3 regions of the Sutcliffiella sp. NPDC057660 genome follow, and region 1 is predicted to be linked to each of the others. Evidence: predicted binding sites of a transcription regulator. Region 1 holds the regulator's gene; each other region holds the start of a gene.
The links. Region 1 encodes LexA, which represses DNA repair genes until DNA is damaged. Its sites were predicted from a motif close to CGAACATATGTTCG; they were not measured.
Positions count from the first base shown of each region.

Region 2: a site for LexA is predicted at 1,538-1,551, ahead of uvrB (excinuclease ABC subunit UvrB). Genes of this name have one in related genera too.
Region 3: a site for LexA is predicted at 1,881-1,894, ahead of ACFVAD_RS19060 (YhjD family protein). Genes of this name have one in related genera too.

Region 1 is NZ_JBHVHV010000005.1:80,493-83,778, forward strand. Features, by position in the region: gene tkt (transketolase) at 1-357, opposite strand, end outside; gene ACFVAD_RS06590 (DUF896 domain-containing protein) at 448-678, opposite strand; gene ACFVAD_RS06595 (YneB family resolvase-like protein) at 723-1,397, opposite strand; gene lexA (transcriptional repressor LexA) at 1,535-2,152, shown strand; gene ACFVAD_RS06605 (hypothetical protein) at 2,304-2,849, opposite strand.
Region 2 is NZ_JBHVHV010000001.1:89,821-93,106, reverse strand. Features, by position in the region: gene ACFVAD_RS00470 (hypothetical protein) at 75-506, shown strand; gene ACFVAD_RS00465 (DUF2198 family protein) at 685-918, shown strand; gene ACFVAD_RS00460 (hypothetical protein) at 939-1,436, opposite strand; gene uvrB (excinuclease ABC subunit UvrB) at 1,626-3,286, shown strand, end outside.
Region 3 is NZ_JBHVHV010000017.1:89,950-93,235, forward strand. Features, by position in the region: gene ACFVAD_RS19045 (ABC transporter substrate-binding protein) at 1-408, shown strand, start outside; partial or broken gene ACFVAD_RS19050 (EAL domain-containing protein) at 508-943, shown strand; gene ACFVAD_RS19055 (ATP-dependent DNA ligase) at 984-1,796, opposite strand; gene ACFVAD_RS19060 (YhjD family protein) at 1,931-2,305, shown strand; gene radC (RadC family protein) at 3,020-3,286, opposite strand, start outside.

The DNA.
Region 1 (3,286 bases):
TCCAAGTGGACCAGTCGTTGCATCTACACCTGCAGTGTGGCCGAATTCAGGATGTCCTGGAGTTTTGCTGCCCCATTGACGGAACTCCTTCAAGTCATCCATGGATAGATCATATCCGCCTAAGTGCAATAGGCTGTATAACAGCATGGAGCCATGACCAGCAGATAATACAAAACGGTCTCTGTTGAACCAGTTGGGATTGTTTGGGTTATGGTTCATGAATTTTGTCCAAAGGGAATAGCCCATAGGAGCAGCCCCCATCGGCATACCAGGGTGGCCAGAGTTCGCTTTTTCGATTGCATCGATAGATAATGTACGAATTGTGTTAATGGAAAGTTGATCTATATTGTGTGTCATCAATTCCATCCTTTCTTTTTATCTGATTTTTTATTGGAAAAATTATATTTTATCATAAATAGTATGTTCCAATGTTCTGAAAAAAAGCGATTAATGCTTTAAATTCTTTTTTGTTTCCTTTAGCTTCTCTGGTGTAACATCATTGCCCTCCGGATCTACAATGGTCACGGATTGCAGCGTGTTATCCATGGAAGCACGAAAAGTCTTGATATATTCTTCACGAAGCTTTTTTTGCTCAGCAGCTTCTTCCATTGAAAGACCTTCTGCTTTGGATTTCTTTGATAATGCATTAATTCTTGCGATTTTTTCTTTTGATAGCATGTAAAACCCTTCTTTCATCCTAGTAAACACATGCTTTAATCTTACTAGAGGGAATCTTTTTTTACAAGCAAACCGCCGTCCTTCTCATCAATATACTCCTTATAGCGCCTATGGACAGTCGCCTTGGAGACATCATACCCAAGCCCTCTTAGTGTAGCTGCAATCTCATGGAAGGTCAGCTTGTTGTTACGGAGCCTTGCGATTTCCTCCACGGGAATATCAATTTTTTCTCGGCCCGGGCTTGCATGGAGGTTGGAAAGGTTCTTGGATGGATCATATCCATTCCTGACTGCCCGCTGCATCCCTCTTTTGATTTTGAGGTTATGTAATTTCCGTTGATATTCCTCCACAATCCCTACAATATCCAAGACCATGGAATCTGAATCCGACAGCGACACTTCTCCATTGTCTGTAATGGTGAATATCTTCACCTTATGCTTTCTCAGCCAATGCAAGAATGCTATCTTGGCATTTCCGCGTCCCAAGCGAGTTTCATCCTGTATGAGGACGACATCAATTTCCTGGTTGGACGTGATTTCGATGATTCGGAAAACCCCTTCCCTATCCAGATCGAAACCGCTCGCCTGCTCTTCTATCACTTCTACAATTTCAATTTGGTGCTGCCCGGCCAACATGAGCAGCTCTTCCTTTTGTCTTACCAGTGACGTTTCCTGTGTCTCTTTCTTTGTACTCACTCGGCAATAGATGATGCCCTTCATCGTAAACACCCCTATAAATATCTAGATTACTTATTATCAGGCGAACAAATATTCCTGTCAATTATTCGAACTTATGTTTGTATTTTTGATGAGAACATGCTATACTATTCATAATATTAATGATAGAGGTGCGGAATATGAAACTATCAAAAAGGCAACAAGATATCCTGAATTTCATTAAAAAAGAAGTACAGGATAAAGGCTATCCCCCATCCGTTCGTGAAATAGGCGAAGCGGTAGGACTTGCTTCGAGCTCCACAGTCCACGGACATCTTGCCCGCTTGGAAAGCAAAGGGCTTATCCGTCGTGACCCTACCAAGCCTAGAGCCATTGAGATCAGAGATATGGAAGACGAAATGACGCCAAGGATTTCTGCAGTCAATGTTCCAATCATCGGTAAAGTAACTGCTGGCCAACCTATCACAGCCATCGAGAACGTCGAAGACTACTTCCCGCTGCCTGATCGCTATGTAGCACCAGATGAGCAGGTATTCATGCTGGAGGTTATGGGAGACAGTATGATCGAAGCAGGAATCCTGGATGGTGACTATGTCATTGTACGCCAACAGCAGTCTGCCAATAATGGGGATATTGTCGTTGCGATGACTGAGGATGATGAAGCAACTGTAAAACGTTTCTTCAAGGAAAAAGACTATATCCGTCTCCAGCCTGAAAACTCCACGCTTGAGCCGATTATTGTTCGTAACGTGAGTATTCTTGGTAAAGTGATTGGTGTATATCGTAACATCCACTAAAAAAGAGGCTGGGACAAATAACGGGTTCTTTTCCCTATCGCAAAAACTCTATTTACGCAATAATTTGTACACTTAATTGCACCGCAAAATGCGGTGTTTTTTTCATCTAAAAAAGCAGTGGAAATGGTATTTTCCTCTGCTTTATAATTTGTTATTCTTTTGTTGTAAATGAGAAGCCATACGTTTTTTCTAACTCTAACAGCATCGAACGCAAACTTTGAACTTCCCTGTTGTTGTCAACTACGAAAATCTGATTATCTTTATAATGAAACTCCAAACTTTGCTCATTTGTTTCTTCATCTATAACTAAGTATACCTTTTCTACATCCTCCCAACTGTATTTGATTTCTTCTTCGAAAGGAGCATCAATAAAGGTGAACCCAGCAGTATTCATAACATTAATTGGTTTTAACCCAATATACATAAAAGCAATTGCCAAAAACAGGGAACCTATAACTATAATGATTTTTTGTTTGTAAAAAAAGTAAGATGCAATGGAGCCTATCATTAAAAACAACCAGGCTATCCCAAAATACCAATAGGTAATGCTAGGTGTTTCTACAACCCAGACAGAAATCATATCCAAAGTAGCTCTTTGAAGAATGTACGGAAGTAACCAGATTATTAATGGAGATAAAACCAACAAAGCGATTGCACTTACCATAAAATAATGTTTTTTTTCATAATTTTTTTTCAAAGCGATACCCCCTCTTTTATTTTTACGTGTTATATATGGTTTAGTTTCAAAATATTTTTATTTTTGAAAACAATTTTACTGAAAAGTTAGGATACAATTAAACGTAAATAAACCCATAAAACCTTTATATATCAACAATAAATGCCTATCAATTTATATTACAAATTGATAGGCATTTTAACTTACATTTTTATTGATTGCGATAGATAACGGAAACTGTTATGGGACAAAAGTGTTTTAGCCTAGTAAAAACCGAACCAATTTGAGATTTCGTTCAAATTGGTTCGGTTTTTTAAAGAATTTAAATATGCGTTTATGTTTTAGATTACACTAGTGGTTGATTGGAGTGCAAGACGTAGACTCCTGCGGCAGCAGTGGCCAATTTGAGGCCCCGCAGGCGAAGCTGAGGGAGCTCACGGGTCACCCACGGAAAGCGA
Region 2 (3,286 bases), on a different contig from region 1:
TCGAAACTTGTCTAAATTCAATATGCTATTTTGCCGATAATAATAATAAACATTTCGAATATGGGGGCATTTAGGTGGGGAACGAGACAACTCTGGATGAATTGGCAGAATGGGAAGGGCTTTACCGGATCAGGAATTATGTGGTTGGAAGCATGACCATATTGAAGGTGGCAGGGAAGGAAGTTACAACTGGCAGTACCCCGATCTATCTGGATGAGCTAAATGGAGAGAAGTTCCGGTTTGTCAGCAAGGTTCTGTTGCCGGAGAACAAGGAAATTTTACTTGGGCTGCGCTTTACAATTTCTGAGAAGGTCCTGGATTTTAAGGCGACTATTAAAGGTGTCAGAATCAATGAAAAGAAAAAGCGGTATACGTATCTTGTCGGCCTTGTCATGCAGGATGACAAAGAGATCATGAACGTTCTTTCATTTGTAAATAAAATTCAGTTGGCAAACAAGCAAAAGAAATTAAGGAATGTCACACTTACAGCGATAGAGGTGGAATAGAGGATCAGTGGGCACTTGCAAAGATAATCGCTAGAAGATTTCCCAGAATCGCTACAAGTCTGAAAAAAATCGCTAGAACTCCTCGCTCCTCGATGCAAACCATGGGAATCTATAGCTTCCCCCACCTCCATCCTGTTATAATGTGAATTAGGAAAAAGTGTCTGACAGGAAAGAGGTTATGAGTTTGTTATTGGTGAAGGTTTTGTTGGCGGTATTTCTGCCTGCGCTGCTTGTGGTGCTGTTCACCCGGGTCACATATAGCCTGTATGTGGGGACAGGGCTGACGATAGCGCTTTTCATAGGTTCCATGATAAAGGGGTATACCGAAGAATGGTATATCATTTTAATAGATGTGATTTCGATTGGAATTGGATTCATCTATGCAAGACAAATGGTGAAGAAATTCCGGTGAATGCAAAAAGGAGGCAGGCTCTATTCAGAGTCCGTCTCCTTTTTTGCGTTTTCAACCGCAAGGCGATATGCCTCCACAGCAGAACGTTCCTCCTCTGTCGTTTTCTCTAATCTTGCCGGACGGACAACCCACAATGGGTCCTTGCCGTATGTTTCCCCATAGCCTGTCAGCACACCGGTGAAGGTCACGAGGTCCCCCACTTTGATGGGCTGCGATGGTGCATCCGAAACAGTAACAAGTATTGTTGGCAGTAGCGGTTCCTGTAGCTCAAATGTCCGCTCATCGTCCACACGTATCACCGTCGCCGTCCAGCGAACGGTCTTGTCCTTGTTCCTATCAATAAAATCGTGCACATACTCCCCATCAATTTCGCTGTACGTAAGTTCTTGCTCTGGATTCTGAAGTGCTTTTTCATCTATGTATGAAAATTCTAGCGGTTCGGTGGGTATACTGTTCGTGCTGCAGCCTATCATCCACATAAAACCGCATAAAATAATGATAAAAAGACTTTTTTTCATCCTAATCTCCCTCAAACAGGTTTCACATTTCCTCTACAGGATAACAATAATAGAATAAGAGCCTAATATCAACAAGGATGGCATCATGAATTAAAAATAAACGAATGTCAGTTCGTATTTTTGTTGTTTTGGGGTTGCTTTGTGGTAGAATATTGGTAGAAGTTCAGAACGGAAATGGAGGCTGTGTAGATGGATCAGTTTGAACTAGTGTCAGGATATAAGCCGGACGGGGACCAGCCCGAGGCCATCCGTCAGATTGTGGAAGGGCTGAATGCCGGCAAGAAGCATCAGACCTTGCTTGGGGCAACTGGAACAGGAAAAACCTTCACAGTGTCCAATGTCATAAAAGAAGTGAACAAGCCAACGTTGATCATTGCCCATAACAAAACGTTAGCAGGGCAGTTATATAGTGAGTTCAAGGAATTTTTCCCGAACAATGCAGTAGAGTATTTTGTCAGCTACTATGACTACTACCAGCCGGAGGCCTATGTGCCCTCCACAGATACCTTCATCGAAAAGGATGCGAGTATCAACGACGAAATCGATAAGCTCCGCCACTCGGCGACAGCGTCCCTTTTTGAACGGCAGGATGTTATCATTATCGCCAGTGTATCGTGCATCTACGGGTTAGGGTCACCGGAAGAATACCGCGACCTTGTTGTTTCATTAAGAACAGGCATGGAAAAGGAACGCAACGCCCTGCTTCGCGATCTTGTAGACATTCAATATGCCCGCAACGATATTGATTTTAAGCGTGGAACTTTCCGTGTAAGAGGCGATGTAGTGGAGATTTTCCCGGCCTCCCGCGATGAACATTGTATCCGCGTGGAGTTCTTTGGGGATGAAATCGACCGCATCCGTGAAGTGGATGCCCTCACAGGCGAAATACTTGGAGACCGTAATCATGTCTCCATTTTCCCGGCGTCCCACTTCGTAACCCGTGAAGAAAAAATGAAAAAAGCGATCGTGAATATACAGGCTGAACTGGAAGAGCGTCTGGTGGAGCTCCGGGAAAACAACAAGCTCCTGGAAGCGCAGCGGCTTGAGCAGCGCACCCGTTATGACCTGGAAATGATGGCCGAGATGGGCTTCTGCTCCGGCATCGAGAACTACTCCAGGCATTTGACATTAAGACCGGCCGGCTCGACTCCATACACCTTGATCGACTTCTTTCCGAAAGACTTTTTGCTTGTCGTGGATGAGTCTCATGTGACGATTCCGCAGATCAGGGGAATGTTCAATGGGGACCAGGCGAGAAAGCAGGTGCTTGTGGATCATGGCTTCCGTCTGCCGTCCGCAAAGGATAACCGTCCATTAAGATTTGAAGAGTTTGAAGAAAAAACAAGTCAAATCGTCTATGTTTCCGCTACACCGGGACCTTATGAAATAGAGCATACACCGGAAATGATCCAGCAGATCATCCGCCCGACAGGCCTATTGGATCCTACGATAGAGGTCCGTCCAATCAAAGGTCAGATTGATGACCTGATCGGCGAAATCCATAAACGGGTGGAAAAGGATGAAAGAGTACTTGTAACGACCCTTACGAAAAAGATGTCCGAGGATCTGACAGCTTACCTGAAGGAGCTCGGCATCAAGGTTGCCTATCTCCATTCTGAAATAAAAACCTTGGAGCGGATCGAAATCATCCGTGAGCTCCGCCTTGGAAAATATGATGTACTGGTGGGAATCAACCTATTAAGGGAAGGTCTCGATATTCCGGAGGTCTCCCTTGTCACCATTCTGGATGCAGACAAAGAGGGCTTCCTCCGTTCGGAGCGTTCCCTCATTCAGACAATCGGACGCGCTGCGCGTAACTCCAACGGTCAGGTTATCATGTACGCCGATAA
Region 3 (3,286 bases), on a different contig from region 1:
GATGATGTTGAATGGGGATTAGTAGAAATGCCAGTATTTGAAGAAAATAAAGGAGGCCTTGCATTTTCAGATTCACTTTTTTCAATTTCAGCTTTTAGCGAGAATGAAGAAGCAGTAAAATTTCTGGAGTATATACAAGGAAAAGAGTTTGCCGAATTATTAACTCAGAACTCATTTTTACCATCTTACTGGGATGAGGATATTAAAGAAGCACTTATTCAAAAATACGGATATGACTTAACTCCAGCCTTTAATCAACCTGGAGCACTGTTTGAAAATCCACAATTTGAAGGAAAAAGGTTTAGAGAAATACGGAATGTAGGAGAAAAATATTTTATACAATATTTGAATGAAACAGGGGAATTAAGTACTTTGTTAGCTCAGTATGAAAACGCAGTAAACCAATAATAAATTGATTCTATTACAAATAATCCGCTATTAATAAATAGCAGTTTTTCGCTTGTCATCTTTAACATCTATCCTCATGTAGATACTTTGATTAGTGAAATGATTGCTGAAACAGGATTGAATCCAGGATTATTAGAAATAGAGATCACTGAAGGAGTACTCCTATCTAAAAATAGTGTTTCTATTTTAGAGCGGATCTGCCAGCTAGGTGTTTCTATAGCAGTTGATGATTTCGGTACAGGATATTCCTCCCTGGGTTATCTGCAGAGCTCCTATACATGCTTTGAAAATAGATAAATCCTTTATTCAAATTATCAATCCTGACTATACCAACAAAGAATTAACCCAATCGATTCTTTATTTAGAAAAGAGCCTTGGATTGCAAGTGGTAGCGGAAGGGGTTGAAACAGAATGGCAATACCAGTTTTTAATGGATCAAGGGTGCGATGTGATTCAAGGGTATTATATCAGTAAACCTCTCCAAACAAAGGGTATTAGGACTTTTATCGAACAAAAGGATAAATCAGTCGTATAGCAGAAAATAAGAAAAGGCAAGCCTGTCATAGGGCTTGCCTTTACTCGTTCCACGAAACAAATGAAGGGATTCTCAATAGACCATTTTTCGTAAGGTTTCTGTATTTTACAGTACAGGGAACCGGCTCGATGAAGTAGTATTTATCACTTTGCTCCAACAAGCGCTTTTCCTTGTATAACTTTTTTCTATCAGCAGGGGGAACGAATTCCATAATGCCTGCAGCTCGTCCATCACTAAATTGTAATAGCCAGCCAAATTTATCTTTTTGTAACCCGACTATGGAAACACTACCATCATATTGGTAGTTAATCAGCTTCCTCCATGATGGAGATCTACGATGCTCATAGGTGGAATCTTTGCGCTTTTGGCAGATTCCCTCTAATCCTTGTTGTTTAGTAAGTTCAAAGTATTCTGGGCCGTAACCCAACATCCATTTCGTGACCACAAAATTAGGGTGTTCTATATCTAATGAATCGAGTATCATCTTACGATCCAGGAGGGGCATAGAGGTTATTTTCTCGTTTTTATAATATATGACATCAAAAGCGCAAAACTGATAGAAATGAGCGCTTTTAGAGGACCTGAATACCTCCATCGCAGCTTCGAAGTCTGGAGCCCCATTTTTCCCTGGTACAACCAGCTCTCCATCTAAAATGGTTCCTTCTGGTACGTCTAGGGTTAATAAGTCTCTAAAGATGTAAGTGACTTCATTCCCATGTCTCGTATAGAGCTTAATATTATGGTTAAACTTACTGAGAATTAATCTGATCCCGTCCAGTTTTAACTCGTTGATTAGCTCCATTGACTCAGAAGCTGATTCGCTCTTTTGAAGTAACATTGGACTAACAAACATGATTGTTTCAACTCCTTATCTTAATTTTAACAGATAACACGACTGTAAAAATTAGTAAGTTTATGGTAATCCCCTTGCTAAACAGGAACATTTGTTCTAACATGAATGTAATAATAGTTAAAGTGAGGAATAGTATGAGTCATATTCTTACAGAAGAAGATAAGGATATATCAGCAAAATTTATTGTCTTGGGATTACTGGTTGATACATTGGAAAGAGAAAAGCAGTCGATAGCAGCGTCTACAATCCGGATGCAGAATCCATTCTTAGAATTGGTGGAGGTTATTCTCAAAAAAGTGAGGATGGAATTAATTGAAACAAAGCGGATTATGGGGAAGAAGGGAATTAAGGTCTTTAATAGGGAAGTTGTAAATGAAGATTTTTGGGTTTATAAATACTTAGTCCGCGGGTACAACAGTGAATTTCGATTTTTGAAATATGCGCTAAAAATGATGATGGAAAATAAGATGAGGGATTACCTGGCATTGGAAAAGAATAATAATAATTAGGAAACGAATGTTCTTATTACTGCCAAAAGTGGTATAATAAAGAGGACAGTTTAATACGGGTGGAGCAGTGAATCCCTGTGGAGACGGGGGTGAACTGTATGAGCGAACTACAGATCTTTTTAGGATCAGGCCTATTCATATTAGCCTTTTTGAACCTTGTAGTCGTACTAATAAAACTTGCACAAAAAAAGTAATCCACCCGTCGACAATGGCATAGTAGACCGGGTGGATCGTTTCGTTCTCCCACAGCAGCTGCGCCACTGTAGAATTATACTGTCATGAGTCAAAGTGTTGGTCGCACTTTGGCTCTATTTATTATATGTCTTCTTAATGTAAATTATATCACAAACAGCTAAACTGTAAACTTTTTTCAGATTGTAATTACTAAATAGACTTAAAAAAATGAACTTTCATAAAAAAAGTGCTTCTCTATATAGAGAGGCACTTTTTACGTTATTATGCTGACACTTCTTTAACAGATAGGATACGGAGATAGTTATAACCAAATACTTTTCTAAACTTACCCTTAGCATCTCCTTTATTTCTTGCCTCGCATCTCCATTTAGAGAAGTTTAATAAGTTTTCTCCATAGTACACTTCATAAGTATATAAGGGTTCGTTTATCTTATTCATGTTTTCACCACTTTCAAAGATTGAAAAGTCCTACTTCGTTTTGAAATACTTTGGGTTATTGGATACACTGAGACTACTTTATTAGAGGTAACCCTTTTCTTTTAATGACAAAAATTTTCCACAATCGCCGATTATAATATGATCGAGCAACTCGATGCCTATCTCAGCTCCTACGACCTTCAAACGCTTAGTAATATCAATGTCTTCACGCGAAGCGTCAGGTGATCCGGACGGGTGGTTATGACAAGCGATTATACTAGCAGCACTGACTCTAAGGGCTTCACGATAGACATCACGTGGATGAACGACAGCTGCATTTAATGTTCCCTTGAAAATATTTTTCCTAGA